Regions from separate parts of the Pseudobutyrivibrio sp. C4 genome, predicted to be linked through region 2. Evidence: predicted binding sites of a transcription regulator. Region 2 holds the regulator's gene; the other holds the start of a gene.

Region 1 (6,702 bases), on a different contig from region 2:
AGTGAATCTTGATGTGGATGAAAATAATAAAATTCACGTTACTGAAGATATTACTGTAAATTTCTATGAAGATGGGCATCATGGTATTTTTCGTTTTATTCCAGAATGGCTCAAGTATACCTCAAAAGACAAGAAAACTATGTCAAGAAAGGGTGAAATTACTAACCTGGAGTGCGAAAACGAAGAATATACAGTTGATACCATTCATGGAAAGAAGCGAATCAAAATAGGAAGTGCTTATTATACTTTAGATGAAGGTGATTATGACTACGTAATATCCTACGATTATGATATGGGGGGCGATGTTTACAAGGGCTTTGATGAGTTGATTTTTCATGCTTTTGGCGATTATTGGGGCACTGAAATCAATGGAGCTAAGGTTAATATCACTTTGCCTAAGGATATTGATTCATCCAGCAAAGTGTCATTCTTTGCGGACAAAAAGCGTAAGAAAGATATTTCTTCCCAGGTAGATTACACAGTTGATGGTAATACCATTACAGCAGTGGTTTCTAAGGATTATCATCTAAATGGAGCACTCACTGTTGATGTTGAATTGCCGGAGGGGTACTTCACAGATTCTACAGTTAATTATAAGAGCCTTGCCTTTAGACTATGTCTGATTTGCCTGGCCAGTGTTTTAATTAGCTTTTTCTTCTGGAATAAAAACAAAGATAGCGATTTGGTTGATGGCGAATATGTTTCTGGGACAGCTCCTGGTGGCCTTGAAGCTGTTGAAATGGGTTATATCTACCAGGGAAGTGGACAGCTTCTTCTGGTAACTGTAATTATTCAGCTTGCTGCCAAAGGGTACGTACGTATTAAGAACCCTAGTAGTAAAACAAAATTAAAGATTCATAAAGTAAATACAAGTATTGGTAATATGACTGAAGCAGAGAAGCTTGTATATGAAGGGCTTTTCCAAAATGGTTCTGAGGTGAACCCAGCAGAGGATAAAAGTGTTCGTAAGCTAAATGGTAAGCTTTGCAAAATGTTAGAAGCGAAGTTTGATTCTCAAATTTACAATATTACATCTTACGTAGAGTTTTTTATATCTAGCTTTCTGTTTTTTGCTTCCTGTGTAGCTTGGGGATTTGCCTATATTAAGTCGGAGGATATGGATCCGACTCTTAGATGGTTCTTTTTGCCTGCATTCCTTGCAATTATAGCTATAGGATTTTTTGCAGCTAATACGCCTAAAAAGAGTGCCTATGGCGAAGAGTTGCAAGCTAGAGTTGAAGCATATAAGGATTATCTTTCTGGAATAAAAAAGACAGATTTAGAGGCAAAGATTAAGGAAGACCCTGATTATTTTGATGAGATTCTTCCATACGCTTTTATTCTGGGTATATCCAAAAAGCTCGTACAGAAATATGATTACACTGCAGATGCAACAAACAGATATCGAAAGTATACAGATAATATAACAAGCTCTGTGTATTATACAGATACATATACAAGCAGCAGTTCTAGCTCTGGTTCTAGCTCAGGATGTGGCGGCGGATGCTCATCTTGTGGTGGTGGATGTTCTTCTTGCGGCGGAGGCGGCTCATGGTAAGAGAATTTGTATTGCAATGGCATATCAGTGAAAGCTGCAATCTTAAATGCTTACATTGTTATCAAGAAGGTCATGTACCCGTTTCACTTAATAGTGAGCAGCTTTTGGGTATTTTAAATCAATACAGACAGCTTCTTAAGGAGCAGAAAATCAAAGGACATATTAATATAACAGGAGGGGAACCACTGTGTTCTCCTCATTTTTTTGAGCTCTTAGAAGAATTTAAGAAGGATAGTGATTTATATAGTTTCTCGATTCTTACAAATGGCACTCTTATCACGGATGAGATAGCAAAAAGGATTGCCAGTTATGGCCCAGAATATGTTCAGGTGAGCCTGGAAGGCAGCAAGAAAACTAACGACTACATAAGAGGCAAGGGTGTTTATTCTAAAGTGGCAAAGGCTGTAAAGCTGCTGAAAAAGTACAATGTTTATGTTTCTTTATCTTTTACTGCAACGGCGCTCAATTATAAAGAGTTGCCAAACGTTGTTAAGTTTGCAAAAAGATATGGAGTGGACACTGTATGGTCGGATAGATATATTCCATTGAATTCTCCAGAGGTTAACCTTTGCATGAATAAAGAGCAAACGAAAGAGTACCTTGATATGATCACAAGGGCGAGCTTTGCACTAAGAAGACAGGGGTGTAAAACAGAAGTGGCGCTATATCGTGCTCTGCAATTTTTAAAGACTAATAATCTGCCTTATTCCTGCACAGCAGGAGATACCTTGCTGACTGTCATGGAAAATGGCGATTTAGTTCCTTGTAGACGTATGCCGATAGTGGTTGGGAATCTGCTAGAGGATAACATGTTGGATTTATATCATAATTCTAGGGTGCTACAGGAGCTTAGAGACGACACTACTCCTGATGAATGTATGGATTGTGACTATTGTTCATTCTGTAAGGGTGGATTGAAATGTCTTACTTATGCCACCTATGGTGATTTAAATCATAAAGATGTAGGGTGTTATTATGACTAAATTGTGAAACTTTATTTTGTGGTACAGAAGTCTATTGACTACTAGATAATGTGGTGGTAGTATAATTCTATCAACACAATATCTAGTAGTTTTTGTTTTAAATCAACTAGATATTGACTGAATATTATATACAATACGATTCATTCTTATATAAAACCCGGAGGCGGAACATGAAAAGATATGTAGTTAAAAAGGATGGCTCACTTGAACCATTTGATGTGCAAAAAGTTGTAGAAGCTGTTGGAAAATCTGCTACACGCGTACTTGTAAAATTTACTCCTGAGCAGGAAAAGTTTATCTGTCAATTCGTTGAAGAAAGAGTGGAGGAACTTGGCCTTGAGAAAATTGAAATTGCGCAAATGCATAACATTGTTGAGGGTGCTTTGGAACGTGTTAACCCTATGGTTGCAAAATCTTACCGCGATTACCGCAATTACAAGCAGGATTTTGTCCAGATGTTGGATGATGTTTATAAGAAGTCTCAAAACATCATGTACATTGGTGACAAGGAAAATTCAAATACTGATTCTGCGCTTGTATCCACAAAACGTTCTTTAATTTTCAATGAGCTTAATAGGGAGCTTTACAAGAAATTTTTCCTTACTACTGAGGAAGTTCAGGCTATTCGTGATGGCTATATCTACATCCACGATATGAACGCCAGAAGAGACACAATGAACTGTTGTCTTTTCGATGTAAAGTCAGTTCTTGAGGGCGGCTTTGAAATGGGTAACATTTTCTACAACGAGCCTAAGAGTTTGGATGTAGCATTTGATGTAATCGGTGACATCGTTCTTTCTGCTGCAAGCCAGCAGTACGGTGGTTTCACTATTCCTCAGGCTGATCAGATTCTTGAGAAATATGCTCAGAAATCATTCGATAAATACATGGAAAAATACATCGCTCTTGGTATTGGTGAGGAAAAGGCTCACGAAGTATCAATGGCAGAAGTACAAAGAGAAATGGAACAGGGCTTCCAGGGATGGGAGTACAAGTTCAACACAGTTGCTTCCAGCCGTGGTGACTATCCATTTATCACTGTTACAATTGGTCTTGGTACATCAGTATTTGCAAAGATGGCATCAAAGGCATGCTTAAAGGTTCGTTCAATCGGCCAGGGAAAGCCAGGCTTCAAAAAGCCAGTTCTTTTCCCTAAGATTGTATTCCTTTATGATGAAAATCTTCACGGCCCTGGTAAGGAGCTTGAGGATGTTTTTGAAGCAGGTATCGATTGTTCACGTAAGACAATGTATCCAGATTGGCTTTCTCTTACGGGTGAGGGCTACATTGCCAGCATGTACAAGAAATATGGCAAGGTAATTTCACCTATGGGATGCCGTGCATTCCTTTCACCTTGGTATGAAAGGGGCGGCATGAAGCCTGCAGATGAAAATGATGAGCCAGTATTTATTGGTCGTTTCAATATTGGTGCAGTATCACTTCACCTTCCTATGATTCTTGCTAAGTCACGTCAGGAATCAAAGGATTTCTACGAAGTGCTTGATTACTATCTTGAAATGATTAGAAAGCTTCACATTCGTACATATGCATATCTTGGAGAAATGCGCGCTAGCACAAATCCACTTGCTTATTGCGAGGGCGGCTTCTACGGTGGACACCTTGGTTTCCACGATAAAATTAAGCCACTTCTTAAGGCTGCAACTGCTTCATTCGGTATTACCGCATTTAATGAGCTTCAGGAGCTTTACAATGGCAAATCTCTTGTAGAAGACGGAGAGTTCGCTATCGAGGTTCTTAAGCATATCAATGAAAAAGTAAATCAGTTCAAGGAGGAGGATGGCAATCTTTATGCTATCTACGGCACACCAGCTGAGAACCTCTGCGGACTTCAGGTAAAGCAGTTTAGAAACAAATATGGAATCATTGAGAATGTATCTGACAGAGAGTACGTTTCAAACTCATTCCACTGTCATGTTACAGAAGACATTACACCAATTGAAAAGCAGGATTTGGAAGGCAGATTCTGGGAGCTTTCAAACGGTGGAAAGATTCAGTACGTTCGTTACCCAATCAATTACAACCGCGACGCTGTAAAGACACTTGTTCGTCGCGCTATGGCAAAGGGCTTCTACGAAGGAGTTAACCTTTCCCTTTCATACTGTGATGATTGTGGTCACGAAGAATTAGAGATGGATGTTTGCCCAGTTTGCGGCAGCAAGAATCTTACAAAAATCGACCGTATGAATGGATACTTGTCATATTCACGTGTAAAGGGAGATACACGTTTGAATGAGGCAAAGATGGCAGAGATTGCCGATCGTAAATCAATGTAGAGGACTTGAAGAATATGAATTACCATAACATTACAAAGGATGACATGCTCAATGGTGACGGCCTTCGCACTGTACTTTGGGTAGCTGGCTGTGATCATCATTGTAAGGAGTGTCAGAACCCGGTTACTTGGGATCCTGATGGAGGACTTAAATTTGATCAGGCTGCAAAGGATGAATTATACGAGGTCTTATCTCGCGACTATATATCAGGCATAACATTTAGTGGCGGAGATCCACTTTATCCTGGCAATCGTCAGGAAGTGACGGCCCTTGCCCGGGAGATTAGGGAGAGATTTCCCGGGAAGACCGTCTGGCTTTACACGGGCTTCACTTATGAAGAAATTAAATCTCTGGAAATTATGGAATATTTGGATGTTCTGGTTGACGGAGAATTTGAAATTGATAAGATAGATTTGCAGGCAAAATGGAGGGGAAGTATCAATCAGCGTGTTATTGATGTTCCACAGACTAGAAAGCTTGGACAAATCGTTTTGCATGTAGATTAATAAATGGAGAATAAAAATGAATATTAATATTTTGCGTATGACTGATTCTGCAAAGCTTCCTGAGCGTGGCTCAGTATCAGCAGCTGGTTATGATTTATTTGCTGATGTTGCAGAGGATGTTACTATTGCGCCTCACGAGACCAAGATGATTGGAACAGGTCTTGCGATGGAGATTCCTGAAGGGTATTTCGGAGGCATTTTTGCTCGTTCCGGATTATCTGCAAAGGAAGGTCTTCGACCAGCAAACTGTGTTGGCGTGGTAGATTCTGATTACAGGGGAGAAATAAAGGTTGCCCTTCACAACGATGGAGAGCAGGCTAGAGTTATTACACCAGCTGAAAAGATTGCTCAGCTGGTGGTTGTACCATTTTTATCTGTTGACTTTAATGAGGTTTCAAATTTATCTGATACCGCTAGAGGAGAAGGCGGATTTGGTTCCACTGGAAAACATTAGTATTTATTACGTTGGCGCCTGGTTTTGTACCAGACGCCTTTCAGCGTTTTTATAAATTATATCGAAAGAGAGTATGATTTTATGGCAAACAAAGTTACTTATGATGCCAGCAGTATATCTGTTTTAGAAGGTCTTGAGGCTGTTAGAAAAAGACCCGGCATGTATATTGGTTCAACATCACGAAAGGGCTTGAACCATCTTATATATGAGATAGTGGACAATTCGGTAGATGAGCATTTGGCCGGTGAGTGCGACACTATCCATGTTACTCTTGAAAAGGACGGCAGCTGTACAGTAGAGGATAACGGTCGTGGTATTCCAGTTGGAATGCATGCAAAGGGTGTGCCTGCTGCACGTCTTGTTTTCTCTACACTTCACGCAGGTGGTAAGTTTGATGACAGTGTCTATAAAACATCCGGCGGTCTTCACGGTGTAGGTTCTTCAGTTGTAAATGCTCTTAGTACATACATGACTGTAGATATTTCCCGTGAGGGTTACGTTCACCACGATAGATACGAAAGAGGCGTACCTACAGAAAAGCTTGTTGATGGACTTCTTCCAAAGATTGCCAAGACAACAAAGCACGGTACAAAAATCAACTTCCTTCCTGATCCAGAAATCTTCGAAAAGACTTATTTCAAGGAGGAAGATATTAAGTCACGTCTTCACGAGACTGCATATCTTAATCCAGGTCTTACAATCAATTATGCAGATTTACGTGGTGAGGAGCCAGAGTATCTCACTTTCCATGAGCCAGAGGGAATCAAGGGCTTTGTAAAGGAGATTAATAAAACTGCAGAAGCTCTTCATGATGTTATCTATTTCAGCGGTAGCGCTGATGGAATCGAGCTTGAGGTTGCATTCCAGTATTGTAACGAATTCAAGGAGAATATCCTTGGTTTCTGTA
Region 2 (6,702 bases):
ATCGCTGACAACAACATCCAGCTTTACACAATCAACGCTATCGACAAGGCTATCGAAATCGGTATGGGTAAGCGTACAAACACAATCCTTCAGTCAGCTTTCTTCAAGCTTGCTGATGTAATGCCTATCGACGAGGCTGTTGAGTACATGAAGGCAGCTGCTAAGAAGTCATACGGTAAGAAGGGTGACGATGTTGTTCAGATGAACTACAACGCTATCGACGCTGGTGTAGATGCTGTACATAAGGTTAACGTTCCTGATTCATGGAAGAACCCAGCAGCAGATCCTGCTAAGCCAGCACTTGAGGGTCGTCCAGAGGTTGTTAAGATGGTTAAGAACCTCCTCGAGCCTATTTCAAAGATGGATGGAGATTCACTTCCAGTATCTGCATTCTCTGAGAATCCAAACGGACAGTTCGAGCTTGGTGCTGCAGCTTACGAGAAGCGTGGTACAGCCGTAACAGTTCCTACATGGGATGAGACAAAGTGTATCCAGTGTAACCAGTGTGCATTCGTATGTTCACACGCTACAATCCGCCCATTCCTTCTTTCTGAGGATGAGGTTAAGGCAGCTCCAGCAAACATTAAGCTTGCTGATACAAAGCCAAAGGCTTCTGAGTACAAGTACACAATGTCTGTATCTCCACTTGACTGTATGGGATGTGGTGAGTGTACAACTGTATGTCCAGTTGGTGCTATCACAATGGTTCCACAGGCAGAAGAAGCAGACGAGCAGCCAGTATTCAACTACTTAGTAGCTAATGTTGGACGTAAGGAAGCAGCAGGTTCTGACCTTACAGTTAAGGGTTCTCAGTTCAACCAGCCACTCCTTGAGTTCTCAGGATCATGTGCAGGTTGTGCAGAGACTTCATACGCAAGACTTATTACACAGCTCTTTGGTGAGCATATGTATATTTCAAACGCTACAGGATGTTCTTCAATTTGGGGTGGTCCTGCAGCTACATCACCATTCACAGTAAACAAGGATTCTAAGAAGGGTCCAGCATGGTGTAACTCACTCTTCGAGGACAACGCACAGCACGGTTTAGGTATGGAAGTTGGACAGAAGTACCTCCGCGAGCGCGCTATCGAGTCTGCTAAGAAGGCAGCTGAGGCTGGTTCTGCAGAGCTTAAGGCAGCATTTGCTAAGTTCGAAGAGACAATCAACAGCACACGTGAGAACGGTGCAGCAACAGACGTACTCGTAGCTGAGCTCGAGAAGAACGGTTCTGAGGACGCTAAGGCAGCACTTGCTCTTAAGGATTACCTCGCTAAGAAGTCTGTATGGATCTTCGGTGGTGACGGTTGGGCATACGATATCGGATTCGGCGGTCTTGATCACGTACTTGCTTCTGGTGAGAACGTTAACGTTATGGTATTCGATACAGAGATGTACTCTAATACAGGTGGACAGGCTTCTAAGGCTTCTAACATCGGTGAAGTTTGCCAGTTCGCTGCATCAGGTAAGGAGATGTCTAAGAAGTCTCTTTCTGAGATCGCTATGTCATACGGCTATGTATATGTAGCACAGATCGCTCTTGGTGCTAACATGGCTCAGGCTGTTAAGGTTCTTGCTGAGGCAGAAGCTTACAACGGACCTTCACTTATCATCGGATACGCTCCATGTGAGCTTCACGGTGTTAAGGGTGGTATGAACCACTGCCAGGATGAGATGAAGAAGGCTGTAGAGGCTGGTTACTGGAACCTCTTCTCATTCAACCCAGACCTTAAGAAGGAAGGAAAGAATCCATTCACTCTTACTTCTAAGGAAGGTGACTACAGCAAGTATCAGGACTTCCTTGCAAACGAGACACGTTACTCTCGTCTTACAAAGGCATTCCCAGAGCGTGCTGAGAAGCTCTTCGCACTCAACGAGGAGACAGCTAAGGAGCGTTACGCTCACCTTAAGAAGTTAGTAGATCTTTACTCATAAGATTTAACTTTTTACCCCGCACAGAAATGTGCGGGGTTTTTTGTTGCGTATTTGTATCGTCTTTGATAAAATATACCTATATATTGTGGTATGTAATAAAATCATATATCAAATCTTGCTATTTATAGGAGACAGTAGCAGACAATCTCTTAGGTTTCTAAAGCGAAGCATTCTTCGCTGAGCGTAGAAACACTAAGGATTGTAAGCGTAACTGTCGGACTATGGATTAGTATATTTTTAGGGAGGGTTTTATGAAGTGTCCTTTTTGTGGTAGTAATGATACTAGCGTAATTGACTCAAGACCTGCAGATGACAACACATCAATCAGACGTAGACGTTCATGTCCAGAGTGTGGCAAGCGTTTTACAACATACGAAAAGGTAGAAACAATTCCTTTGATTGTTATCAAAAAGGATAACAATCGTGAGCCATACGACAGAACCAAGATCGAAAAAGGCGTACTTATTGCATGCCGTAAGCGTCCTGTTGCTGCAGCTCAGATTTCAAAAGTAGTAGACGAAATCGAAACAGAAATCTTTTCATTAGAAGAAAAAGAAATTCCTAGCACAAAAATAGGAGAGATTGTTATGGAGCATCTTGAGACAGTTGATCCTGTTGCTTATGTGCGTTTCGCATCAGTTTACCGTGAGTTTAAGGATGTTGATACATTCATGGATGAGTTAAAGAGGGTTTTAGATAAATAAACTCATTTAGTAGAAGGGGTTAAGTATTTGCTTATCTGGACGATATAAGATACGTAAGCAAATATGGAGAGTTATTTTTAATGAACATTTCAGGAATTCGCCCATCAATTGGGTTTTATGATCAAAATTCCATAAGAATAAGGCCTGAACTTAGTTCAATGTCTGTTGAAGAAACTGTTACAGACATTCCTGAGGAGTCTTCATCAGCTTCAGTTACTGAAGAGGACATTGCAGCCGCTAGAAGCAATCAGACATTTGGTTCTTACGACTTTGCTACTCAGTACAAGCCAGGCACTGTATATGATATGAAGGGATCCGATAGCGATATCAAATCACTTGATGTTGAAAAAGCAGTTAGTGATATGGAAAAGGATTCAGCAATTCATCGTTATCAGTATTTCGTAGCTAATAAAGCTACATCAACTACAGAGACTACACCAGTCAGAGGAACGGAAAATTTCTCATTATAATAGCATTTTATGAGCACATCAATTGATGTGCTCTTTTTATTGTGCTAAAATCGAGCCTATGAGTAAAAGAAATTTATATCCAAAAGACTATATTAAAAGCACATACGATATCGACTTTGCTAAATTATACGAAGAAGGATATCGTGGAGTTATTTTTGATGTGGACAATACACTTGTACCACACAACGCACCAGCGGATGATAGAGCAAAAGCATTATTTAGAGAACTTCATGAAATAGGCTTTCAGGCGTTGCTTCTATCTAATAACAAAGAACCTAGAGTAAAGACCTTTAAAGAGGCAGTAGAATACTGTACTTACATTTATAAGGCAGGCAAGCCAGGCACAGCTGGCTATAAAAAGGCTATGGAGCAGATGGGGACAGATGTTACTAACACAATCTTTGTGGGAGATCAGATTCTCACAGATGTGTGGGGCGCTAATCGTGCAGGCATTCGTTCAGTAATGGTTCAGCCAGTTAAAAAATGGCACGAAGAAATCCAGATTATCTTTAAAAGATTTTTGGAAGCCATCATTCTTCTTGGTTATAAGATTTATAAATTATATGGAACAGACATAAATAAAGTACCTACTAAAAGTTCAAAAGGAGAATAAAAATGAAAATCGTAATTGCAAATGATCATGCAGCTGTAGATTTAAAAAAAGAGGTAAAGGAATATATTGAAAGCCTTGGACATGAGGTTATTAATATAGGAACAGATTCAAACGAAAGCTGTCATTATCCAGAGTACGGTGCAAAGGCCGCTCGCATGGTTGCTTCAGGAGAGGTTGATTTGGGCGTTCTTATTTGCGGTACAGGTGTTGGTATTTCACTTGCAGCCAACAAAATCAAAGGCATTCGTTGCGGCGTTTGTTCAGAGACTACAACAGCTCGTCTCATCCGTCAGCACAACAATGCAAACATGATTGCTTTTGGCGCTAGAATCGTTGGAAGCGAGCTTGCAAAGGATATTGTAAAGAGCTTCTTAGAGGCAGAATTCGAAGGCGGCGGAAGACATCAGACAAGAATTGATATGATAACAGCTATTGAAAATGAGGCTTAAGTCTGATATAATTTGTCAGTCTGCGTAGTATAACGTACATAAAAGACTTTATAGTCTACCTATATATATGTTAGAGGAGGAATATTAATAAATGAACGTACAGGTAGAAAATCTTGAAAAGAACATGGCAAAGCTCACTATCACAGTTGATGCAGCTGAGTTAGAAAAGGCTATTACAAAGGCATATAATAAGCAGAAAAACAGCATCTCTGTTCCTGGTTTCCGTAAGGGAAAGGTACCACAGAACATGGTTGAAAAGATGTATGGTGCAGAGATTTTCTATGAGGACGCTGCTAATATTATTATGCAGGATACATATCCACAGGCTTATGACGAGTCAAAGCTTGATATCGTATCTCAGCCAAAGATTGATATTACTCAGCTCGAAAAGGGCAAGGACTTCATCTACACAGCAGAAGTTGCTGTTAAGCCAGAAGTTAAGCTTGGTAAGTACAAGGGTGTATCTGTAACAAAGATCGATTCAAAGGTTACAGCTACAGAAGTTAACAACACAATTAAGGCAGAGCTTGAGAGAGCTGCTCGTACAGTTACAAAGACAGGCAAGGCTGCTAAGGGTGACACAGCTGTTATCGATTTCGAAGGCTTCATCGATGGTGTTGCATTCGAAGGTGGTAAGGGCGAGAACTATGACCTTGAGCTTGGTTCAGGTTCATTCATCCCTGGTTTCGAAGATCAGCTTATCGGCCACAAGGCTGGTGAGGATGTAGACGTTGAGGTTACATTCCCTGAGAACTATCAGGCAGAGGATCTTGCAGGTAAGCCAGCAGTATTTAAGTGCCACATCCACGAAGTAAAGGGTAAGGATATCCCTAAGCTTGATGACGAGTATGTAGCAGATACTACAGAGTTCGAAACAGTAGAAGAGTACAAGGCTTCTGTTAAGGAACGTCTTGAGAACAATAAGAAGGCAGAAGGCCGTCGTGCACAGGAAGACGAAGCTATCGCAAAGATTGTTGAGGATTCAGAGATGGAAATCCCTGATGCAATGCTTGACTATCAGGTAGAAAACATGATTAACGACTTCGCTAACAACATGGCACAGCAGGGTCTTTCACTTCAGCAGTACATGCAGTTCACAGGTATGACAATGGATTCATTCCGTGAGCAGGTTCGCCCAGATGCACTTTCACGTACACAGTCTTCACTTGTACTTGAGGCAATTGCAAAGGCAGAAAACATCGAAGTAGCTGATGCTGATGTTGATGCTAAGCTTGAGGAAATGTCTAAGCAGTACGGCATGGAGCTTGATCAGATCAAGAACCTTGTTGGCGAGTCTGAGAAGGAGTCTATGAAGAAGGATATTGCTATCGAGAAGGCAATCGAGCTTATCATGGACAACGTTAAGGAATCTGCTAGAAAGAAGGCTACAAAGAAGGCTGATGATGCTGAGGCAGATGCAGCTGAGGAGAAGCCAGCAAAGAAGACAACAGCTAAGAAGACTACTACAAAGAAGACAACAAAGAAGGCTGATGACGCAGAATAATTAGTGTCTGACATCTTATAAAAGTATTAAAATTTTGTAAAATCAAAGACATTAGATTTAAAAACATATATAATATCCTTGTGTTGAAAAACATCTAGGAAGTTAATACACTAGCCTGAGCATACGCTCGGGCTAGGTTTATATTCGAAGGAGGACAAAAATGGCTACAATTCCTTATGTCATTGAACAGAATTCTCGTGGAGAGCGTTCTTATGATATTTATTCACGTCTTTTAAAGGATCGTATCGTATTTTTAGGTGAGGAGGTCAACGAAACTACAGCATCTCTTACAGTTGCTCAGCTTCTTTTCCTTGAGTCAGAGGATCCTAGCAAGGATATTCATCTTTACATCAATAGCCCAGGCGGTAGCGTTACAGCTGGTATGGCTATTTACGACACAATGCAGTACATCAAGTGTGATGTATCTACAATCTGCATCGGTATGGCAGCTTCTATGGGCGCATTCCTTCTTGCAGGTGGACAGAAGGGCAAGCGTTTTGCACTTCCAAATTCAGAGGTTATGATTCACCAGCCACTTGGCGGAGCTAAAGGACAGGCTACTGAAATCGAAATCGCTGCAAAGAACATCTTAAAGACTAGAGAAAAGCTCAACCGTATGCTTGCTGAAAACACAGGAAAGCCATACGAGCAGGTTTGTGCTGATACAGAGCGTGATCATTGGCTTGATGCACAGGAAGCACTTGATTATGGTCTTATTGATGAGATTATTACAAAGAAGAACTAATTCACCGATATATAGTTAGTAGGGGTAGTTAGAGTTTAAAGAGGTAATTATGGCAAGAAACGATGATAGAGTTCGTTGTTCTTTCTGCGGAAAGACACAAAATCAGGTTCGCAAGCTTATTGCAGGACCAAATGGTGCATTTATCTGTGACGAGTGCGTAGATATCTGCCAGGAAATTATCGTAGAAGAGTTAGACGACTTCGGTCCAGCTCCTGAGACTGATTCAATCGAAATCAATCTTCAGAAGCCAGAGGACATGAAGGCTTTTCTTGATCAGTATGTTAT

What was found. Region 2 encodes NrdR, which represses ribonucleotide reductase genes. Its sites were predicted from a motif close to CACAANATNTTGTG; they were not measured.
Region 1: a site for NrdR is predicted at 2,616-2,629, ahead of nrdD (anaerobic ribonucleoside-triphosphate reductase). Genes of this name have one in related genera too.

What each region holds. Positions count from the first base shown of each region.
Region 1 is NZ_FOHF01000001.1:448,704-455,405, reverse strand. Features, by position in the region: gene BMY66_RS02170 (DUF2207 domain-containing protein) at 1-1,558, shown strand, start outside; gene BMY66_RS02165 (radical SAM/SPASM domain-containing protein) at 1,552-2,541, shown strand; gene nrdD (anaerobic ribonucleoside-triphosphate reductase) at 2,712-4,835, shown strand; gene nrdG (anaerobic ribonucleoside-triphosphate reductase activating protein) at 4,850-5,341, shown strand; gene dut (dUTP diphosphatase) at 5,358-5,795, shown strand; gene BMY66_RS02145 (DNA gyrase/topoisomerase IV subunit B) at 5,877-6,702, shown strand, end outside.
Region 2 is NZ_FOHF01000003.1:71,018-77,719, forward strand. Features, by position in the region: gene nifJ (pyruvate:ferredoxin (flavodoxin) oxidoreductase) at 1-1,932, shown strand, start outside; gene nrdR (transcriptional regulator NrdR) at 2,184-2,636, shown strand; gene BMY66_RS06835 (hypothetical protein) at 2,717-3,106, shown strand; gene BMY66_RS06840 (YqeG family HAD IIIA-type phosphatase) at 3,165-3,719, shown strand; gene rpiB (ribose 5-phosphate isomerase B) at 3,722-4,168, shown strand; partial or broken gene tig (trigger factor) at 4,260-5,582, shown strand; gene clpP (ATP-dependent Clp endopeptidase proteolytic subunit ClpP) at 5,833-6,417, shown strand; gene clpX (ATP-dependent Clp protease ATP-binding subunit ClpX) at 6,464-6,702, shown strand, end outside.